One region of the Dissulfurirhabdus thermomarina genome, then DNA from elsewhere that is predicted to be linked to it. Evidence: riboswitches for the same ligand, from Rfam matches in the RefSeq annotation. Region 1 holds a riboswitch; the other holds the start of a gene.
The links. A riboswitch is a leader RNA that binds a small molecule or an ion and turns the genes downstream of it on or off. The one in region 1 is predicted to bind cobalamin.
Positions count from the first base shown of each region.

Region 2: it holds a riboswitch for cobalamin, as region 1 does, so the genes downstream of both, HCU62_RS06095 (ABC transporter substrate-binding protein) here and HCU62_RS07865 (sirohydrochlorin cobaltochelatase) in region 1, are expected to answer to the same signal.

Region 1 covers NZ_JAATWC010000006.1:14,990-20,277, forward strand. The annotation lists gene HCU62_RS07850 (inositol-3-phosphate synthase) at 1-999, opposite strand, end outside; gene HCU62_RS07855 (hypothetical protein) at 1,285-1,485, opposite strand; gene HCU62_RS07860 (carbohydrate porin) at 1,597-2,943, opposite strand; gene HCU62_RS07865 (sirohydrochlorin cobaltochelatase) at 3,049-4,002, opposite strand; cobalamin riboswitch at 4,172-4,298, opposite strand; gene HCU62_RS11630 (transcriptional repressor) at 4,367-5,167, opposite strand.
Region 2 covers NZ_JAATWC010000004.1:29,367-34,654, forward strand. The annotation lists gene HCU62_RS06085 (LOG family protein) at 1-23, shown strand, start outside; gene cobI (precorrin-2 C(20)-methyltransferase) at 34-777, opposite strand; gene HCU62_RS06095 (ABC transporter substrate-binding protein) at 774-1,715, opposite strand; cobalamin riboswitch at 1,822-2,033, opposite strand; gene HCU62_RS06100 (DUF6178 family protein) at 2,051-3,844, opposite strand; gene HCU62_RS06105 (response regulator) at 4,216-4,893, shown strand; gene HCU62_RS06110 (HD domain-containing phosphohydrolase) at 4,974-5,288, shown strand, end outside.

The DNA of each region.
Region 1 (5,288 bases):
CAGGGGGCCGCCGATGCCGCGGTCGAGGGCGAGCCGGCAGCAGCGGACGGCGTCGATGGCCACCCCGGCGGAGTTGGGGGAATCCTCCACGGAGAGCCTGAGCTCGAGGTTCATGGGCACGTCCCCGAAGAGCCGGCCCTCCATCCGGATGAAGCAGACCTTGTTGTCGTTCTGCCAGGCCACGTAGTCACTGGGGCCCACGTGGATGTTCTCGTCGGCCAGCCGGTGGGCCGCCACGGCCTGGACCGCCTCCGTCTTGGACTCCTTCTTGGAGGCCAGGCGCGCCCGGTTGAGCATGTTGAGAAAATCCGTGTTGCCCCCGGTATTCAGCTGGTACGTCCGGTCCAGGCGGACGCCCCGCTTGCGGAAGAGGTCGGTGAGGGTCCGGTGGGTGATGGTGGCCCCGAGCTGCGCCTTGATGTCGTCGCCCACGATGGGGAGCCCTGCGGCCTCGAACCGCCGGGCCCACTCCGGGTCGCTGGCGATGAAGACGGGCATGTTGTTCACGAAGGCCACCCCCGCCTCGAGGGCGCACTCGGCATAGAACCGCACCGCCTGCTCGGAGCCCACCGGGAGGTAGTTCAAGAGGATCTCCGCCCCGGACTCCCGGAGGACCCGGACGACCTCGTCCCTGTCGGGCTCGGGCGCCTCGGCCAGGAGGAAGGTCCGCTCGGGGGGATAATCCTTCATGTGCTCGGAAAAGCCGTCGAGCACGCGGCCCATGCGGACGGTGACGCCGGTCTTGGGAAGGTCGGGGCAGAAGACGGCGGTGCAGTTCGGCGGCGCGAAGACGGCCTCGGCGACGTCGCGGCCCACCTTGCGGGCGTCGATGTCGAAGGCGGCCACCACCTCGATGTCGCCGGGGGCATAGCCCCCGATCTCCCAGTGCATGAGCCCGATGGCCCGGCCGGGATCGGCGTTCCGGTAGTAGTGGATGCCCTGGATCAAGGAGCTGGCGCAGTTACCCACGCCGGCCACGGCTATCCGGATCGGCTTCATTCGAGCGGTACCTCCGAAGCGGCTGGCGGCCCGAGACGACAGGGCGCCCTCCTCTGGGGCCCCGCCGGGCGGCCGGGGCCGCGGCGGCCTTCACCGGAGATGAAGGCCGCCACGAGACAAGCCTGGGTGGAAACTCGGCACAGACCGCCGGGGGCACGGCATCCGCATTCCACGGCGGCGCGACCGGCCGCCCCCGCACCGTCCCTCGACGATCGAGCTCAATAGATAGCACCTGGGGCGACGTCCGCCAAGGGGGCGGCCCGATTTTCCCGGCCCCGGCGCCCCTCAGGCATCCGGGGGAGACGGCCCGCCGCCCGGGCCGGGGCACTGGGGGGCGTCGTCTCCCTCGGGATGGCCGGCATAGGTGCAGCCCTGGCATGAGTCGGCGCACCCGCAGGCCCCGCCCCGGAGCGACCGGTAGATCCGCACGGCCAGCCAGGCCGCGCACAACCCGAAGAGGGTCCAGACCACCACTTCCTGCCACATGACTCGGGCCTCCCGGCGGGGCCGGGCCCGGACGGCGGGACCGGCCCCGTGTTCATACCAAGATTATGGGCCGCCCGGGGTCCCAAGGGAACCCCCGCCGCCGCATCCAGGTCAGAAATCGACCTGCCCGCGCAGCCCGAAGATCCAGACGTTGTCCGCCGCGAAGGACCCGCCGGGGTTCTCGATCCACTGGAGATCCGCCGTGGTGGCCAGGTGGGCGTTCCAGGCGTACCGGTAGTAGGCCTCCACGTACCGCTCGTCGGCCGGGTTGCGGGTGGATTGCGCGAAGTCCCGGGTGAGAAGCGCCTGGCCCCAGGCCACGCCGAGGGCGTCGCCGGGCCGGTTCCAGGGGGTGCCGGAGAGGCTCAGCCCCGCGGAATAGACCTCCTCCACGGGGATGGGCGCCCACATGGCGGCATCGGCGTCCCAGGCGGCGAGATCGTCCAGGGTCCGGCTGTAGCGGGCGAAGAGCACCAGGCCATCGGCCAGCTCCTGGTCGAGGCTCACCCCCCAGCCGTAGAGGGGCTCGTCCGCCCGCTGGTCCGCCCGGGTGGGGGCGGCGTTGACCAGCGGCAGGAGGCGGTTCTTGACGTGGCGGCGCTCGTCCCACCACCCGTAGAGGCGGTAGGTGCCCTTGCGACCGAAGGGGGCGGCGCTCACGGCGGCCTGGGCCGCCACGAACCCCTTGCTGAAGATGTCTTCCCAGAGGTGGCCGTGCTCGTTGTTGGCCGAGGCGCCGATGAGGCGGAACTCCAGAAAATCCGCCGGGGCCAGGGCCACCATGGCCGCCGGGGCGTAGAAGTCGTCGGGTTCCGGGACGGTGAGCCCCATGCTCTTCACGAAGATGTTGGAGAGGAACTGGGTGGTCTCGTCGCCGGCCGCCGCGTTCTGGTCGAAGAGGGTGCTCACGTCCATCTTGCCGACGTCGAAGGTGAGGCGGCCGCCGAGGAGCCGGGCCTCGTAGTAGGCCTCGGAGATGGTGAGGTCCGCCTGGTTGGCGTTGTTCAGGGTGGCGTAGGCGTCGTAGTTCGGGACGCTGAAGGAAGGGACGTTGTCGTTGACTCCCTCGCCGTCGCCCCCCTCGAGGTGCACCACGACGGTGCCGAGGCCGTCGAGGTCGGCCTCGAGCCCGAGGTCCAGGGTATAGGTCCCGTCGGCATGGTTGCCGCCGTCGGGGTTGTTGTCGGCGTTTCCGGCCGTCGCCTGCACCACCGTGGTGACGCCTCCGCTCAGGCGGATCCGGTCCGTCCAGGCGGGCCCCGCCTCCGCCGCGTCTCCGGCGGGCGCCTCCCGCCGCTCCAGCCTTTCCACCCGGTCGAGCAACTCACGGTTGCGCTCCTCGAGGCGCCGGACGTCCCGGGAAAGCTCGTCCACCGTGGCGGCCCGGACCACCGCCGGCCCGAGGGCGAGCAGCACCGCGGCCGCCGCCCAGAAGATTCCCCTCGTTGCACGTCTCATCGCTCCCTTTCCTCCCTGCATCCCGCGGGACGGGGTCCCGCGGGTCTTCCGGCGCGGGTGGCGCCGCCGTTTTCGCCGAATCCGGCCAAGCCCCGGGCCCGCCGCCTACCAGCGGGGGAAGTCCCGGAGCGCCTGCCGGATGTGTTCCACGAGGATCTCGGCGGTGACGTCGTAGAGCCCGAGGCCCTTGTAGAGGACCTTCCCGCCCAGCTTCACGGTGGGACAGTCGACGACCTTCCCGGCCCGGCGAAGTTCCTCGGCCCAGGAGGCTTCCTCTCCTTCCCCGGCGGCCTCTCCCATGATGTCGTTCATGACGTGGTCGCCGGCGACGAGCATGAAGGGGACGATCCGGACGCGCCGGCCGGGATGGGCCTTGGCGCGGTCCAGGGCGTCCTTCCGATCCGGAACGCCCTCCACGCTCCCGAGGTAGACGTTGGGGTAGCGGGCATGGATCCAGCGGTCCAGGGCCAGGTAGACCGCCGTGGACGGGGCGTAGTAGGTGTTCGGCGTCCCGTGGCCGGCCAGGACCACGCACCCCTCGTCGGGTGCCGGAAACTCCCGCTCCAGCACGGCGAACACCCGCGCCGCGTCCTCCCACGTGGCGAGCAGCGGCTCCCCGACGGCCACCTGGAGCCCCTCCATCCGGGCCTGGCGCTGCATGTGGACGTATTCACCCCCCGGAAAGACGTGCATGGACTGCACCACCACCTGGCGGACCCCCTCGGCCTGGAGGGCCGCGAGGACCTCGGGGAGGCTCCTGAGCCGATCGGCGTCCGCCCGCCGGCGGTTCACCTTCTCGCGGATGATCCGGGAGGTGAAGGCCCAGCGGACCTCGTGGCCCGGAAAGGCCGCCCGGATCCGGCGGTCCAGGACGTCGAAGGTGGCTCGGGCCGTGGTGCTGGTCCCGAAGGCGGCGAGCACGATGGCGGGCTTGACGGGCGCGTACCGGGGCTTGAGAAAACGCACCACCCCGCCGGTCTCCCCCCGGGCGGCCCCGCCCGCCGCGGCCAGGAGCAGCACCGCCGTCGCCATGGCCAAGATACCCTTTGCGGTCCTCATCTCGTGGACTCCTTTCTCCTCCGGCCCCGGGAGACCCCACCCGGCCGACCCGCTTGGCACGAAAAAACCCCGAGTCCCTCGTCAGGACCCGGGGCGTGCCCGCTCGCGCCGTCCAGGTGTCTCACCGCGGCGCCGGGGGCCTCGCCGGCGCCGCCGCGTGGCCGCTTCCGGGTATCCTGGCTCGTGGATCACCCGACCGGCCGCGCCTTCCCATCCCTTCACCCGGACAGTGGCATCCGCGGCCGTCGTCCCCACTCACAGTGGCGGGCCCGCTCCGGATTTGCACCGGATTCCCCGGCGGCCCCGAAGGGCCGAAGGCGGCATACGAATTTTCAAATGGTGTTACCATGGCCGGGCCGGTGGGTCAACCCCCCTGCCCGGTCCCGGCACCGGAACCCCTGGGGACCTCGGGCCGGGCCGGGGCGACGTGGACCTTCTCGGCGAGACCGAGCCCCACGGCCAGCCGCACGCCACCGCGGCTCACGATGACCGGGCCGGCGTTGTTGACCACCTCCACCTCGTCGCCGACGGACAGCCCCATGGCCGCGAGCCGCCCCTGGACGTTGGCGCCCCCGGCGAAGCCCACCACCCGGACCTTCTCGCCGCAGGCGGCCTCGTGGAGGGGAAGCGTACCCGCCGCCAGGCCGGCGGCGCACCGGCGGCAGAGGCCGTAGATCACCAGGCGGTGCCGGAAGGGCAGGAAGGCGTAGCGGCGGGTCACGTCCTCCTGGCAGGCCTCGAGCCGGGGCTCGAAGAACTCCTCCACGGCCCCGCACCGGGTGCACATGAGGTGGTCGTGGTGGCTGCCCACGTGGAGGTGCTCGTAGTAGACCTTCTTGCCGTTGAGCTTGATCTTCTGGGCGATGCCGAACCGGCAGAAGCGCTCCAGGGCGCAGGTCACCGTGGCCAGATCGATCCGGACGCCCCGCTCGGCCAGCCTGGCCTGCACCTCCTCGGCCGCGAGATGCCCCTCGGTGTCGAGAAAGAGGTCCAGCACGAGGCGCCCCTCCCGGGAGAGGTCCTCGCCCATCTCGCCGAGCAGGCGGAGGAATTCCTCCCGCTCGTTCTCGTGGAGGCTGCCGTCCCGCCGGCCGGGGCCGCCGCCGGAACGACACGCCCTCCCCCCGCCGCCGCGGAACATGTGTCGAAGCCAGCCTGGCACCATGGCCGCATCCTCCCGTGACTATCGCTATTGAGTTTCAGGAATATTTCGAACCATTCCCACTTTAAGGAGATTCACCGCCCCGCGCAAGGGCGAGGGGAGCCTTCAAACCGGTATTGACCGC
Region 2 (5,288 bases), on a different contig from region 1:
AGGCCGAGTCCTGCCCCATCTAGCCCCGCCCCCTCAGGCCAGCGGCCACTCCCGCCGGCGCCGGTTCTTGGCGATGACCAGGGTATAGTAGGAATCGCTTCCGGCGGTCAGGGCATCGAGGCCCCGGTGCACCCGCTCCCCCGGGAGCCCGCACCGGCTCACCACCACCCCCTCGAGTTCGCTCCCCTCCCGGAGCGCCCGGGCGACCTCCTCGGCCCGCCGGTAGACCTTGAGGACCACGAGGTTGTCGGCCAGGGCCCGGAAGCGCTCCACCTGGGCCCCGCCCTTGGCGCCGGAGACGATCACCAGGGATTCCTCCCCCTCGGCCAGGGGCTCGCCGGCCTGGGCGGCGGCGGCCTGGTAGGAGGTGATCCCCGGCACCACCTCCGCCTCGAGACCCGGTGCCAGGGCCGAAAGGCGCCGCCACAGGTAGGTGAATGTGGAAAAGGTGCTGGGATCGCCCAGGGTGATGAAGGCGGCGTCGGCCGGGGCCTCGAGGACGCCGAGCACCCGGCGGGCGTTTTCGTCCCAGGCCGCCTCCACCTCGCGCCGGTTCCGGGTCATGGGAAAATGGAGCGGCACCACCCGGGCGGAGGGCGCCAGGTACGGCTCGGCGATCCGCCGGGCCAGGCTCTCGCCGTCCCCGTGAGCGCAGGCGCTGAAGACCACGTCCACCCGGCCCAGGACCCGGGCGGCCCGGACGGTGATGAGCTCGGGGTCGCCGGGGCCCACGCCCACCCCGTAGAAGCGGCCGTATCCCGCGGGGCCTGGGCTCACGGCGCCACCTCGGCCGCCCGGGGGTAGAGGAAGGCGTGGAGGAGCTCCACGGCCTGCACGGACCGGGGCCCCGGCCGCGAGAAGAGGGCCTCGTCCACCCGGAGGATCCGGCCGGCCCGGACCGCAGGCAGGAGGGCGAAGTTCGGCCGCCGCCGGGGATCCGACGGAGCCGGGTTCATGACCCCCTCCTGGATCACGTAGACGTCCGGCGCCGCGGCCAGCAGGAACTCGAGGTCGCACCGCACCAGGCGCTTGGGGACGCGGACCACGTTCCGCCCGCCCGCCTGCTCGATGACGGCGTCCACGATGCTCCGGGCCCCCGCGGCGATGAGGGAGGTCTCGTTGACCTCGAAGAAGACCTTCGGGCGCGGGGCGCCCCGGGGCACCAAGGCCCGGACCGCCTGGAGCCGCCGCTCCATGTCGGCCACCAGGCGCCGGGCGGCGGCCGGCCGGCCGGTGAGCACGCCGATGCGCCGGATGGTGGAGAAGAGGCCCTCGAAGTCGGCCGGGTTGAAGACGGCCGCCGGGATCCCCCGGGCCCGGAGCCGGGCCACGGTCACGGCGGCCTCGGCCCGGCCGCCGCCCTGGAGCACGAGGTCGGGCGCCAGCCCCAGGATCAGCTCGAGGTTGGGCCGCAGGTGGGTGCCGACCCGGGGCTTCGCCCGGACCGAGGGCGGGTAGGTCTCGCCCCGGGTGCAGCCGACCAAGGCCCCGTCGAGGCCGAGGGCGCAGACGATCTCGGTGAGCCCGCCGTAGAGGCACACGATGCGCCCGGCGGGCCGCTCGAGGACCACATCGGTGCCGAGGTCGTCCACCACCCGAACCGCCGCGGCGGACCCGGCCGCCGGGGCGAGCCCGGCCAGGCATGCCAGGCATGCCAGGCATGCCTGGACGCCCCACGGCAGGCGCCGTCTCCCCATGCGCAGCCACCGTCCCATGATCGTTCACCCCCAGGAACAAAAAAAGGGCCCTTGGTGCCCCGGCCAAGCGCCCGCGTTCTGTCCAGGCGGCCCCGTTCCGGGACCACGCGGAACGGAACCCATATGTCGGTTTCGGCTCCCCGGGGTCTCCTGGCTCGTGGATCGTCCTCCGGCTGCGCCTTCCCGCCCCGCCGGCCGGCCGGGCAGTGGCTCGAGGCAGCCTTCGTCCCCACATACAGTGGCGGGCCCGCTCCGGCTTCGCACCGGATTCCCCCGGGAAGCGGCCCGTCGGTCCGTCTGGAGCTCCATGGCGGACCAGAGATTCGAACAGTTACCGGAAAACGCCGTTCCTGTCAATCGGCCTCGAGGCCCACGAGGAGGGCGGTGACGAAGCGGCCGTCCGGGGCCGTCTCCCAGGCGAGGCCCTCCCAGTCCGAAGCGAGGCGGCCCATGGCCTCGGCCACCATCTCCGGGAGCGGGATCCCTTCCGGAACCGCCCCTCCGGCGGCGACCCGGAAGCGACCGGCCAGATCCGCCGCCAGCCCGGGTCGGAGACGCACCGGCCCCGCGGGCGCGGATTCGAACCAGGCCCGCCGCAGCTCGGCCAGCCGTTCCTCGGGCACGGGGCGGACCTCGGCGATGCCCTCCAGTTCCAGGACGGCCAGGGCGGTGAGGAGGCCCCGCGGCCAGGTCAGCTCCCGGAGCCCCGCCAGGTTCACCCCTGCGGCGGGCAGGACCTCCGGCCATCGGCGCCAGTGGGGGGAGAGGACCTCCGCGAGCCCGAACCAGGCCGCCGCTCGGTCGGAGGCCCGAGCGGCGGCGGAGACCTCGGCGAGGTCCTGGAAGGGGCGGTGCGTCCCGGCCCCGGCGTCGTAGTAGAGGGGCGGCGTGCGGAAGAGACCCGACACCGCCTGGGCCAGATCGTCCTCGAGGAGGCGCAATCCCTCCGGGAAGACCCCGGCCTGGTGCAGGCGCCGGACTCCCGCCACGGCCTCCCGGACCCGGGTGAGGGCCACGCGGATCACGTCCTCCACCGTGGCCGAGGCCAGGACCTCCGGGGGGGCCTGGCCCCAAGCCTCGGAGAGGATCTCGAGACCCAGGTTCACGTGGGCGGTGACGCGCCGCAGAGCCTCCTCCAGGGCGGCCGGGTCGTCGAGGTCCACGTCGTCCACCACGAGGAGCTTGTTGGCCGCCCATACCCACTCGTGGAGCACCCGCTCCATGGCCGGCGTACCGGCGATCCCCTCCACGGCCCGGCGCACCGCCTCCATGGGCCCGAGGTAGAGGGTGGGGACGAAGGACGGCACGGCGGGGGTCCCGGACGCCGCGGCCCGCGCCTCGAGGGCGGTCAGGCGGTGGACCCGGGCGGGAGACAGGCGCGCGTAGATGTCCAGGGCCTCGCCGTGCTCGGGCACGCCGAAGTCCACGAGGCGGGCAGCCCGCCACCGGTAGGCCGCCTCGAGGTTCTCCGTGGGGAGCCCCGAGACCAGCTCTTCCATCACCGCCCGGTAGGCGGGCGGGTCGAACTGGAGGAGCAGGTCCAGGTAACGGGCCAGGAGCGGCTGCCACTCCTGGCGGTGGAAGGCCACGAAGTAGAGGTCGTCCAGGGTGAAGGGCGGGAGCCGATCGCGGGCCTCCATGAAGTCCATGTCGTCCGGCCGGCGTTCCACGCGGGCGAAGAGGCGGAAAAGCGCCGCCAGCAGCTCCAGGTCCCGCGCCGCGATCCACCTCAGCCAGGCCGCCGCCGCATCCTCCCCGGCCTCCAGGAGGAGGATCAGCCAGGCCGCCACCTTCTCGGGCCGAAGCGTGTCCTTGTGCCACCAGTCGAGGTCGAAGATGAACTGGAGCTGGGCCGGGGCGGCCAGGCGCAGGAGCGGCAGCGCGTCCCTCGGCCCCACGGCCTTCACGGTCCAGAAGAACTCCTCCACCGGAAGGCCCGGGACCAGTTCCCCCGATCTGGCGGAGAGGAGGAGGAGTTCCTGCCGCCTCGACCAGGGAGCCAGCAACACCAGGCTGGCCTGGTCCTCCGGGGAGAGCGCGTTCATGAGCCGCTCCGCCTCGGCCGGGGGCAGCCGGAGGAGCCGCTCCGGATCCGCGGCAAGCCGTTCGAGGGTGGGCTCGGGAGAGGTCGAGGGAGAACGCGTCATGGTCGTCGGCCGCCGCCGGGTGCCGGGAAGGTCGGCCGGCGCGGGGCCTCCGGCCCCGGGTGTCTTTTCGTCAAGTTCCGGCCCCCCGGGGCCGATAGGTATGGAGAGAAACCGGTCATCGGACGCCCCGGCGCCGCGAAAGGAACATAACCATTCCACCCGTCGAGCACAACCTGGATCCGTGACGAAACCCGGCCACCATGATACCCTGATGGACCTCGACGAGCCGGAGACGAGGCTGCGCGCCCCGGTCCCGGCCATCCGGGCGGGATCGCCTCCCCTTAGTGCATTCGTGGAGACTCGTGGATAAAGACCGTCTGTCCACCGGGCCCGCCGCGGCCCATGGAACCGGGCCCCAGGAAGACCGCCCCATGAACAAGGCCCCCACCGACCTCCCCGCCGGCGAGATCCGCATCCTCATCGCGGAGGACGACAAGAACATCGGGGATCTCATCACCGAGCTCCTCTCCGGGGAGGGCCGCGAACTCACGGTGGTCCACGACGGGGCCGAGGCCCTGCGCCTCCTCAAGCAGCGGCCCTACGACCTCCTCATCACAGACCTCATGATGCCCGGGGTGGACGGCATGGAGGTGCTGCACCAGGCCCGCCGGCTCCATCCCCAGATCCTGGTGATCATCATCACGGGCTACGCCTCCCTGGAGACCGCCATCCAGGCCGTGAAGGAGGGGGCCTACGACTACCTCCGCAAGCCCTTCCGCCTGGACGAGCTCAAGATCAGCGTGGACAACGCCTGCGAGCGCATCCAGCTGCTCCGGGAGAACCGCTACCTCCTGGAACGCCTCCGGGGGGCCCCGGAGACCCCCGGCGAGCCCGGCGGCGGAAAGGCCCCGGAGGCGGGCCGGCACCCCGCGCCGCCGAGCTACTTCGGCACCGAGTGGCTCCCGCCCGCCTACTTCCAGGCGGAAAAGATCGCCCCGGACGAGGCCCTGTCCGAGCTCGAACGGCTGGGACGGCTCCTCCAGCAGGGGCTCATCGACGAAAACGAGTTCGCCGCCCTGAAGAAGCGGCTCATCGGGCGGCTGGTCTGAACGACGCCACGGGCCCCCGCCCTTGAAGGGGAGGGACCCCGCGGTTATTTTGCACGCCGGTACGAGGTCGACTCCATCCCGTGAAGGACGCCCGCGACAACCGGGAAACACAACCTCCGATCGCCACCGGCGCCGGGGGGCCCCTGCGCCTCCTGGTGGTGGACGACGACGAGGCCGTCCGCGCCAGCCTCGGCTCGTGCCTCCGTTCCATGGGGTGCGAGGTGATCGAGGCCGCCGACGGTCACCAGGGCCTCGAGCGGCTGCGCTCTATCCCCGGGATCGATGCCATTCTCTCCGACGTGATGATGCCCGGCATGAACGGCGTTGAGTTCGTCCGCCGGGTCAAGGAATTGGATCGCTCCATCGTGGCGGTGGTCATCACGGCCTACCCCTCG